2 regions of the Nocardioides sp. Z50_6 genome follow, and region 1 is predicted to be linked to the other one. Evidence: riboswitches for the same ligand, from Rfam matches in the RefSeq annotation. Region 1 holds a riboswitch; the other holds the start of a gene.

Region 1 (5,437 bases):
TGGTGATGGCCTCCATCGCCAACGGCGGCTCGGTCGAGGACATCAAGCCCGGCGTCGACTGGTTCGCCAAGCTGAAGAAGGCCGGCAACTTCATCCCGGTCGACCCGACCCCGGCCACGATCGAGTCCGGCCAGACCCCGGTGGTCATCGACTGGGACTACAACAACGCCGCGATCACCAACGACATCGACACCTGGGAGGTGGTGGTCCCCGCCGAGGCGCCGATCGCCGGCTACTACTTCCAGGCGATCAACGCCGACGCCCCGCACCCGGCGGCCGCACGCCTGTGGCAGGAGTTCCTCTACAGCGACGAGGGGCAGAACATCTGGCTCGCCGGCGGCGCCCGGCCGATCCGCGCCGACGCGATGGTCGAGGCCGGCACCATCGACGAGGAGCTCTGGGCCAACCTGCCCGAGGTGAGCGGCGACCCGGTCGTGCCCACCGACAAGGAGTCCGAGCAGATGGCGGCCTACCTGGCCGACAACTGGGCCAAGGCCGTCGGCTGACGGTGAGCACCCACGTCTCCACCTCGACGGGTCGGCGCTTCGGCGTCGGCCCGTCGGTGGGTCTGCTGCCGTTCCTGGTCTTCGTCACCGCGTTCCTGGTCGTCCCCACGATCACCGTGGTCGTCGGCGCCTTCCAGGACACCGACGGCGGCTTCTCCACCGAGAAGATCGAGGCGCTGGGCGGCGAGACCGCCCTGCGTGCGCTGTGGCAGAGCGTGGTGCTCTCCGCCTCCTCCGCTGCCATCGGCGCGGTGCTGGGCGCGGTGCTCACCTACCTGGTGGTCAGCTCGCCGCCCGCCTCGTTGGTGCGCCGGGTGGTGACCTCGATCTGCAGCGTGCTCGCCCAGTTCGGCGGGGTCACGCTGGCCTTCGCGTGGATGGCGACGCTGGGCTTCGGGGGCCTGCTCACCAACCTGCTGGCCGACGTCTTCGGGATGGACGCGACCGGCTCCGGCTGGCTCTACGACCTGCCCGGGCTGATCCTGGTCTACACCTACTTCCAGATCCCGCTGATGGTGATCGTCTTCCTCCCCGCCATGGAGGGACTGCGCCCGCAGTGGCGCGAGGCGGCCGTCAACCTCGGCGCCAGCACCCGGCAGTACTGGACCCAGGTGGGCTTCCCGCTGCTGCTCCCGGCCTTCCTGGGCTCGGCACTGCTGCTCTTCGCCAACGCGTTCGCCGCCTACGCGACCGCGGCCGCCCTGGTCAGCCAGGGCGCCCCGATCACCCCGCTCTTGATCCGCTCCGCGCTGACCAGCGAGGTGGTCCTGGGCCAGGCCAACTTCGCCTTCGCCCTGGCGCTTCAGATGATCCTGGTGGTGGTGGTCGTGATGATCGGCTACGCGCTGCTGCTGCGTCGTACCTCGAGGTGGCTCCAGTGACGGCCGGGCGCGTGGCCGGCCGCGTGGTGCGCGGCCTGCTGATCGCGGCCTTCGCGACGTTCTTCCTGCTGCCCCTGGTGGCGCTGCTCGACTTCAGCACCAAGGTGCGCGGCGGCGGCCGCTCGGGCGAGGCGTGGCGCGGCCTGCTCGACGACCCGACGATGTCCCAGGCCATCGTGACCAGCCTGGTGCTCGCCGCGCTGACCGTGGTCGGCATGGTCGTGCTGCTGGTCCCGACGATGGTCTGGGTGCGCCTGCGGGTGCCCCGCGCCTCCCGGCTGGTGGAGTTCCTCTGCCTGCTGCCGCTGACCATCCCGGCGCTGGTGATCGTGGTCGGCAGCTCCAACGTCTACAGCTGGCTGCGCTACGTCTTCGGCGAGACCTCGCTGGTGCTGGCCTTCTCCTACGTCGTGCTGGTGCTGCCCTACGCCTACCGCGCGATCGACGCCTCGCTCGCCGCCCTCGACGTGAGCACCCTCTCCGAGGCCGCCCGCTCGCTGGGCGCCGGCTGGTGGACGGTGATCGTCCGGGTGGTGCTGCCCAACATCTGGCCCGGCGTGCTGGGTGCCGCGTTCATCTCGATCGCGCTGGTGCTGGGCGAGTACACCTTCGCCTCGCTCCTCAACTACGAGACCCTGCCGGTCGCGATCGTGCTGCTGGGCAAGAGCGACGCCCAGACCTCGATGGCGGCCGCGCTCGCCTCGATCCTCTTCGCAGCGGTCCTGCTGCTGCTCCTCTCCTTCTTCGACCGCGGTCGACGCACCATGTCCGGAGGCAAGTGATGTCCAACGAACCCCAGGTCTCGCAGCAGGACGCGAGCGGCGGACTGGCGGTCGAGCTCTCCGACCTGCACCGCCACTACGGCGAGGTCCGTGCCCTCGACGGGCTCGACCTGCGGATCGAGCCGGGCGAGATGGTGGTGCTGCTCGGTCCCTCGGGCTGCGGCAAGACCACCGCGCTGCGCATCCTGGCCGGGCTCGAGCGCCAGGACAGCGGCACGGTGCGGGTGGGGGACCGGGACCTCTCGGCCGTGCCCGCCAACAAGCGCGACATGGGGATGGTCTTCCAGGCCTACAGCCTCTTCCCGCACCTGACCGTCCTGGAGAACGTGGCCTTCGGCCTCAAGATGCGCGGCCGCGGGCGCAAGGAGCGGCGGGACCGGGCCGGCGACATGCTCGACCTGGTGGGCCTGGGCGAGCACAAGGCGCGCTACGCCCACCAGCTCTCCGGTGGCCAGCAGCAGCGGGTGGCGCTGGCTCGCGCCCTTGCCGTGGAGCCCTCGGTGCTGCTGCTCGACGAGCCGCTCTCGGCGCTGGACGCCAAGGTCCGGGTGCAGCTGCGCGACGAGATCCGCAAGGTCCAGCTCGACGTCGGCACCACCACCCTCTTCGTCACCCACGACCAGGAGGAGGCGCTCGCGGTGGCCGACCGGGTCGGGGTGATGAACGCCGGCCGTCTCGAGCAGCTGGCCCCGCCGGCCGAGCTCTACTCCGCGCCCGCGACGGCCTTCGTCGGGGAGTTCGTGGGGCTCTCCAACCGGGTGCCGGCGACCGTCGAGTCGGGCCACGCCAACGTGCTGGGTCAGCGGGTGCCGGTGCTCGACGGATCGGCCACGGGCCAGGGCCTGGCGCTGGTGCGCCCCGAGTCGCTGGAGCTGACCGCCGACCCGGAGGGGAGCGCCACCGTGGTCTCGGTGGGCTTCCTCGGGCCGGTCTCGCGGGTCCACGTCGCCCTGCCCGACGGGCCCGAGCTGGTCGCCCAGCTGGCCAGCTCGGAGGCCTCCGGGCTGCGCCCGGGCGACCGCGTCGCGCTGGGCGTGAATCCGGCGCCGGTGCTGGTCGTCGGCGCCTGAGGGCGCACCGGCCGCCGGGCGCGGCCGCCGGCCGGCCGCGGTCACCACTCTGGACACCTGCTCGGGACCTTGGCTATCGTCGCTGACGTCCACCACGGGAGCCTGCGGCAGCGGGCTGAGAGGGAGCTGAGCCGCTCCGACCGTAGAACCTGATCCGGGTCATGCCGGCGAAGGAAGCGTCAGGAGTCCAGGTGTTGCTGCCCCGTCTGTTCTGCCTCGTGTCCGCCAGGGACGACCTCTCCCTGCTGCCCGACCTCGCCGCGGCCGGCGTCGACGGCTTCCAGGTGCGAGAGAAGACCGGCACCGACCGGGAGGTCCTCGACCTGACCCGGACGGTGGTGGGCGCGGTGCGCCCGGCGGGCGCCCGGGTGGTCGTCGACGACCGGCTCGACGTCGCCCTCGCGGCCGGGGCCGACGGCGTCCACCTCGGTGCCGACGACCTGCCCGTGGCCGCCGCCCGCCGGGTCGCCCCCGACCTGCTCGTGGGTGCCACCTGCCGCAGCCGCGACGACGTGCTGCGGGCCGCGGCCGCGGGGGCGTCCTACGCCGGCTTCGGGCCGGTCTGGTCGAGCTCGAGCAAGAGCGGCATCCCCGACCCGCTCGGGGCCTTCGCACTCACCTGGGCGACGGGCGTGCTGCCGCTGGTCGCCATCGGCGGGGTGGACGCCGGGCGCGCGGCCCGGGCGCGCGGGGCGGGGGCGCACGGGGTCGCGGTGATCGCCGGGATCTGGGCCTCGCGGGATCCGGTGGCGGCGGCCAAGGAGCTGGTGGCGGCCCTCGCGTGAGCCTGCGGGTGCGAGTCCTCGGGGCCGGGATCATCGGGCTCGCCTGCGCCGAGGAGCTGGCGAACCGCGGTCACCGGGTCACGGTGCAGGACCCGGTGCCGGGGAGCGGAGCGTCCTGGGCGGCCGCCGGGATGCTCTGCCCGGCGGGGGAGACCTGGCACGGGGAGACCGACCTGCTCACGGCCGGGCGCCGGTCGGCGCGGCTCTGGCCGGGGCTGGCCGGCCGGCTGGGGCTGAGGCTGCAGACGGCCGGCACGCTGCTGGTGGGCCACGACGCCGGGGACCTCCAGGAGCTCGCCCGGCAGGCCGGGCTGCTCGAGGCCCTCGGGGAGCCGGTGGAGGAGCTGGACCGGGTGGCGCTCCGGGCCGCCGAGCCCTGCCTGGGCCGCAGCGCCGGAGGGTTCCGGCTGCCCGCCGACCTCGCCGTCGACCCGCGGGCCGTCATGGCCGCTCTGCGGCGGCGGCTCGGCGAGGCGCTGGTCCCCGGCGAGTGGCTCCTCGACCGGGAGCCCGCCCCCGGACCCGACCACGACGCGGTCGTGGTGGCGACCGGGTCGCGGCTGCCGACGCCGTTCGCCGGGCTGGTCCGCGGGGTGCGCGGCGAGGTGCTGCGGGTGCGCAGCGCGGACCCGCCGCGTCACGTGGTGCGCGGCCTGGTGCGCGGGCGAGCGGTCTACCTGGTGCCGCGCCCGGACGGCGAGGTGGTGGTCGGCGCGACCGCCGAGGAGCACGACACCGGCCCGGAGGTGACCGCGGGCGGGGTGCACGGCCTGCTCGACGCGGGCCGCGCACTTCTTCCGGCGCTCGACCGGGCGACCTGGCTGGAGGCGGTGGCCCGGGACCGTCCCGGCACCCGCGACAACCGGCCGCTGGTCGGCCCCACCCCCCTGCCGGGGGTGTTGCTGGCCGCCGGCCACCACCGTCACGGCGTGCTGCTGGCCCCGCTGACCGCGCGCCTGGTCGCCGACCACCTGGAGTCGGGGACCGTCCATCCGCCCTGGGACCCGCGCCGGCGGCCCGCGGCGACACCGCACCCGAGGAGGAGCCCATGAGGATCGTGGTCAACGGACGACCGATCGAGGTGCCCGAGGAGGACCTCGCCACCCTGCTGCGCCACCGCAGGGTGCCCGAGACCGGGTGCGCGGTCGCCGTCAACGGAGTGGTGGTGCCGCGGGCGGCCCGGGTCGGGCACGCCCTGCGGCCCGGCGACGTCGTCGAGGTGGTGCAGGCGGTGCAGGGCGGATGAGCGCCGCCGGGGACCCGTTGCTGATCGCGGGGGAGACCCTCGCCTCCCGGCTGCTGCTCGGCACCGGCGGGCTGCCGCGCCTCTCCCTGCTCCCGGAGGTGCTGCGCGCCGCCGACCCTGGCCTGGTCACCGTGAGCATGCGCCGGACGCCGGGCACGGGTGCGGAT
Region 2 (5,437 bases), on a different contig from region 1:
GTTCTGCTCACCGCCCGCCAGCATCAGCAGCCCGGCGAGCCCGGCCGCCGGGAGGAGCAGGACCAGCGTCACCAGGCCGCGCAGCGGAGCCCGCAGCCGGTCGCCCCAGCCGGCCACCCGGGGAGACCAGCCGTCGCGGCGCAGCAGCGCGACCGCGGCGAGCACCGCGAAGGTGACCGCGAAGGTGCCCAGCGGGGCCTGCCAGGCCACCACCCGCGCCTGCCCGTCGACCTGGTCGGCGTCGCCCTCGGCGATCCAGCCCAGCGCCACCAGGATGCCGCCGGAGCCGCTGCGCGAGGCGAGGCCCACGGCCAGCACCACGGCCGCCAGCAGGCATGCGGCCCGGGCCGCGTCGACCAGCGCCGGGAGGCCCCCGGCGGCGTCGCGCGTCGTACGCCGGAAGGAGAGGGCCGCGGTGGCGGTCGCGAGCAGCGTCAGGGTGGCCGGCACCACCCGGGCGCTGCCCTCGGCGGTGCCGGAGACGACCACGAAGCTGCCGCTCATCCACCCCTCGACGCCCGCGCCGAAGGCTCCGGTGACCAGGGCCCCCGCGGTGGTGAGCAGCTGGCCGGTCGACATCGACTCGGTGGCGATCAGCCAGGCCAGCAGCAGCGCCGCCGCCAGCGTCACCACCGAGGTGACCGCGGCCACCCGCGCGGCGCGGCGCCACGAGGCGAGCTGGCCGGCGGAGCGGGCGTCAGACATGCCTGACAGGGTGCCCCACCCTCCGCCGTGCCGTCCGGAGAAACCCACACCCTGAGACCCTGACCCACCGACCGACCACGGACGCCCCCTAGATTGGGGATGGTGCAGACACCCGCCTCGACCGCCGCCGCCGTCTCCCCCGACTCCGGGGAGCACTGGACCGCAGAAGGGGCCTGGCCGGTGGCCCCCGGCGTCTTCCGCATCCCCCTGCCCCTGCCGAACGACGGGCTCCGCGCGATCAACGTCTATGCGATCGAGACGCCCGACGGCCTGACCCTGGTCGACGGCGGCTGGGCGCTCGAGGCGTCCCGGGAGGTCCTGGACCGCTCGCTGAAGGCGATCGACCGCACGGTCGCCGACATCGGCTCCTTCCTGGTCACCCACGTGCACCGCGACCACTACACCCAGGCGGTCGCGCTGCGCGCCGAGACAGGTGCTCGGATCAGCCTCGGGCTCGCCGAGCGGCCGTCGCTGGAGGCCATCCGGGTCGGGTGGCGCGAGGACCCGCACGTGGCGCTGCTGGCCCGGGCCGGCGCCCCGGACCTCGCCCGCCGGTGGGACGAGCTGAACACCGGCCCGACCGAGAACCTCGGGGTGTGGGCCGATCCCGACACCTGGCTGGACCGCGACCTGACCCTGAGCGTGGGGGAGCGGACCCTGGACGCGGTGCACACCCCCGGTCACACCCAGGGCCACTACGTCTTCGCCGAGCGGGACGCCGGGCTGCTGTTCGCCGGCGACCACGTGCTCCCGACGATCACCCCCTCCATCGGCTTCGAGGGCGTCCCGCCGGAGCAGCCGTTGGGCGACTTCCTCGCCTCGCTGGCCAAGGTGCGGGGGCTGCCCGACCTGCGGCTGCTGCCCGCCCACGGCCCCGTCGCCGGCTCCACCCACGCCCGCGTCGACGAGCTGCTCGCCCACCACGAGGAGCGGCTGGCGCTGTGCCGGGCCGCCTTCGGCGCCGCGGCGGAGCTCACCGCCCACGACGTCGCCGGCCGGCTGCCGTGGACCCGCCACGCGCACGCCTTCGCGACGCTGGACGTCTTCAACTCCGCGCTGGCCACGATGGAGACCAAGGCCCACCTCGAGCTGCTGGTGGTCCGCGGCGAGCTCTCCCGGCACGAGGTGGACGGCACCGAGGTCTACCGGGTCCTGCCCCCGCGGGTCTGAGCGGTCCGGTCAGGCGCCGGTCAGGCGCCGGTCAGGAAGGACCCCACCTGGGCGGTCGCCCGCCGGGCCTCCGGGACCAGCGGCAGCAGCGGGTAGACGTGGAGCAGCCCCGGCTCCTCCACGGTGGTCAGCTCCCAGCCGGCCTGCGCGCCGCGCCGGGCCAGCAGCCGGCAGCCGGGCGCCAGGGTGTCGCGGGTGCCGTAGAGCAGCAGGGCCGGCGGCAGGCCGGCCAGGGAGCCGAGCGCGGGCGAGACCTCGGGCCGGGTCAGGTCCTCCTCGCCGCCCGCCCACCACCGGGCGTAGGCGCGGGTCTTGCCCACGAAGAGCCACGGGTCGTCCCGGCTGGCCAGCGCGGTCTCCTCCGGCGTGGTGTCGGCCAGGTCGACCCAGGGGGAGACGAGGACCAGCCGGGCGGCCACGGGCCCTCCGGCGTCGCGCATCGCCTGCGCCACCGCCAGCGCGTAGCCGCCGCCCGCGGAGTCGCCGCCCAGCACCAGCTCGCCCCCGGTCGCGGCGGCCTCCCGCGCCCAGCGGGTCGCCAGGGCGGTGGTCGCCGCGAACGAGTCGCGCCAGGTGTGCCGGGGCGCCAGCGGGTAGTCGGGCAGCACCAGCCGGGCCCCGGTGGTCGCGGCGAGCCGGCACAGCCACCGCAGGTGGAAGGGGTCCAGCGGGTGGGCGTAGCCGCCGCCGTGCAGGTGGAGCAGCGTCGGCCGGCCGGCCGCGTGGTCGGGCCGGCGCGGCGTCACCACCCAGGTCGGGTAGCCGGCCGAGTCGTCGCGGGCCACACGGAAGCGCCGGTCGAAGCGCGGCACCAGCATGGTCGGCAGCGCCGGGCTGCGGTCCCGGTGGCGGCGCTCGACGGAGGCCCGCTCCTGCTCGGCGTCGACGAGCTCGCCGGTACGCCGCACCCGGGGCAGCGCCCAGGCCAGCAGCCGGTGCCGGCGGCTGGGGCCGGGGCCTGGACGGAAGAGCTCGGAGTGCGGGACGCGGGTCACGGTCGCACCCTAGGCTCAGGCCACCATGACCGAGCCGTCCAGCACGCCGTCCGAGGGTCCCGCGGCAGCCGTGCCGGACCCGCTGGTGCTCTACCTCGCCGGCTGGGGCCGCAGCGGCTCGACGCTGCTGGAGCGGCTGCTGGGAGAGCTCGACGGGGTGACCCTGCTCGGTGAGGTGGTCCACCTCTGGGAGCGCGGTGTGCGCCGCGACGAGCTGTGCGCCTGCGGCGCGGCGTTCTCGGCCTGCCCGTTCTGGACCGCGGTCGGGGAGCGGGCCTTCGGCGGCTGGGGGCGGGTCGACGTCGACCGGGTGGCCCACCTCAAGGAGCAGGTCGACCGGCAGCGCCGGCTGCCGAGCACGCTGCGCCGCCACCCGTCGCCGGCCACCCGCCGCGCGGTGCTCGACTACGCCGGGCACTACCGCGCCGTCTACGCTGCCGCGCGCGAGGTGGCGGGGGGCGCCCGGGTCCTGGTGGACTCCAGCAAGGAGATCCCCACCGCCGTGACCCTCAGCCACCTGCCCGACCTGGACCTGCGGGTGCTGCACGTGCTCCGCGACCCGCGCGGGGTGGCGTACTCCTGGGCCAAGACCGTGGCCCGCCCGGAGGCGGGCGGCGAGCCGATGCCCCGCTTCTCCCCGGCCCGGAGCACCGCCTTGTGGGTCTCGGGCAACCTGACCGTGCAGGCCCTCCCCTGGCGGGGCGCCCCGCTGGCCCGGCTGCGCTACGAGGACCTGGTCGCCGACCCGGCCGGGGCGGTGGCCGCGAGCTGGCAGGCCCTCGGGCTGCCGGGCAGCCCCGCCCTCCCGCTGCTCGGGCCGCACGAGGTCGAGCTGGGGCCCTGCCACTCGGTGGCGGGAAACCCGATGCGCTTCCGGACCGGCCGCACCGAGCTGCGGGCCGACGAGGAGTGGCGCAGCGAGATGACGGCGCGCGACAGGCGCCTGGTGACCGCCCTGTCCTGGCCGGTGCTGCGCCGCTTCGGCTACCGGTAGTATCGCCGGACCAGACAGGGGAGCACCCGGTGTCGCGACGCGTCGACGACATCCATGTGCTGAGAGTGCGGAGAGAGCCGCAGACCCTCCGAACCTGCACCGGTTAGCACCGGCGAAGGGAGTCAGAGAAGTGAAGACCCATGCCCTCCTCGCGTCCGTGGCGGTGCTGAGCGCGGTCACGGCCGGCTGCAGCGCCCTCGGCGACGACAACGACGACACCGCCGGCGCGGACGAGCGTGACCGGGTCATCCTGGTCACCCACGAGTCCTTCCAGCTGCCCGAGGAGCTGATCGAGGAGTTCAGCGAGCGGCACGACCTCGACCTGATCGTCCGGGCCTCCGGCGACGCCGGCTCCCTGAGCGCCAAGCTCGGGCTGACCAAGGAGAACCCGCTCGGGGACGCCGCCTTCGGCATCGACAACACCTTCGCCTCCCGCGTGCTCGCCGAGGGTGTCTTCGCCCCCTTCGAGGCCCCGCTGCCGGCCGGCGCCGAGGAGTTCGCGCTGCCCGAGGGGGCCGACCGGCTCACCCCGGTCGACGTGGGCCACGTCTGTGTCAACGTCGACGACACCTGGTTCGCCGAGCGGGACGTGAAGCCGCCGCGGACGCTGGCGGACCTCGCCGAGCCGGCGTACCAGGACCTGATGGTGGTGCCGGCCGCCTCGACCTCCTCGGTCGGGATGTCCTTCCTGCTCGCCACCGTGGCGGCCTACGGCGACGAGTGGCCCGTCTACTGGCAGTCGCTGGTCGACAACGGCGTCAAGATCGTCGACGGCTGGAGCGACGCCTACTACACCGACTTCACCCAGGGCGGCGAGGACGGCACCCGCCCGATCGTGCTCTCCTACGACTCCTCCCCGGCGTTCACCGTCCCCGAGGGGAAGAACCGCTCCACCACCAGCGCGCTGCTCGACACCTGTTTCCGCCAGGTCGAGTACGCCGGGGTGCTGGCGGGCGCGTCCAACCCCGAGGGGGCCGAGGTGCTGGTGGAGTTCCTGGTCGGCCGGTCGGTGCAGGAGGCGCTGCCGGAGTCGATGTACGTCTTCCCGGTCGACGCCTCCGTGGAGCTGCCCGAGGCCTGGGCCGCCCACGCCGTCCAGCCCGACGAGCCGTTCACCGTGGCGCCCGAGGAGATCGCGGCCAACCGCGAGCGGTGGCTCCAGGAGTGGACCGAGCTCACCACCCGGTGACCGGGTCGTGACCCGTCGGCTGCTGGCGCTGGCCGCCCTCTCCGCCGGACCGCTGCTGGTGCTCGGCGTCTTCTTCGTGCTGCCGGTGACCGGAATGGTGGCCCGCGGGTTCTGGGTCGACGGCGCCTTCGACCCCGGCGGGGTGCTCGAGGTGCTCCGCCGGCCCCGGGTGCTGCGGGTGCTCTCCTTCACCGTGGGCTCGGCACTGGCCGGGACGCTGCTCTCGCTGGTGCTCGGGCTGCCGGCCGCCTACGCGCTGAGCCGGCTCGCCCTGCCGGGGCGCCGGGTGGTCCGCGCCGCGCTGCTGGTGCCGTTCGTGCTCCCCACCGTGGTGGTCGGCGTCGCCTTCCGGGAGCTGCTCGGGGAGTCCGGCCCGCTCGGCTT

Evidence for each region. Region 1 has a riboswitch for thiamine pyrophosphate ahead of AC4BGE_RS03295 (thiamine phosphate synthase). Riboswitches for the same ligand answer to the same signal wherever they lie in the genome.
Region 2: another riboswitch for thiamine pyrophosphate. It lies ahead of AC4BGE_RS05250 (thiamine ABC transporter substrate-binding protein); the one in region 1 lies ahead of AC4BGE_RS03295 (thiamine phosphate synthase).

The regions. Positions count from the first base shown of each region.
Region 1 covers NZ_JBZAJB010000001.1:681,494-686,930, reverse strand. The annotation lists gene AC4BGE_RS03315 (ABC transporter substrate-binding protein) at 1-506, shown strand, start outside; gene AC4BGE_RS03310 (ABC transporter permease) at 509-1,387, shown strand; gene AC4BGE_RS03305 (ABC transporter permease) at 1,384-2,169, shown strand; gene AC4BGE_RS03300 (ABC transporter ATP-binding protein) at 2,169-3,239, shown strand; TPP riboswitch at 3,324-3,433, shown strand; gene AC4BGE_RS03295 (thiamine phosphate synthase) at 3,458-4,024, shown strand; gene thiO (glycine oxidase ThiO) at 4,021-5,076, shown strand; gene thiS (sulfur carrier protein ThiS) at 5,073-5,270, shown strand; gene AC4BGE_RS03280 (thiazole synthase) at 5,267-5,437, shown strand, end outside.
Region 2 covers NZ_JBZAJB010000002.1:111,851-117,287, reverse strand. The annotation lists gene AC4BGE_RS05270 (hypothetical protein) at 1-705, opposite strand, end outside; gene AC4BGE_RS05265 (MBL fold metallo-hydrolase) at 805-1,875, shown strand; gene AC4BGE_RS05260 (alpha/beta hydrolase) at 1,896-2,870, opposite strand; gene AC4BGE_RS05255 (sulfotransferase) at 2,896-3,864, shown strand; TPP riboswitch at 3,871-4,002, shown strand; gene AC4BGE_RS05250 (thiamine ABC transporter substrate-binding protein) at 3,995-5,053, shown strand; gene AC4BGE_RS05245 (ABC transporter permease) at 5,061-5,437, shown strand, end outside.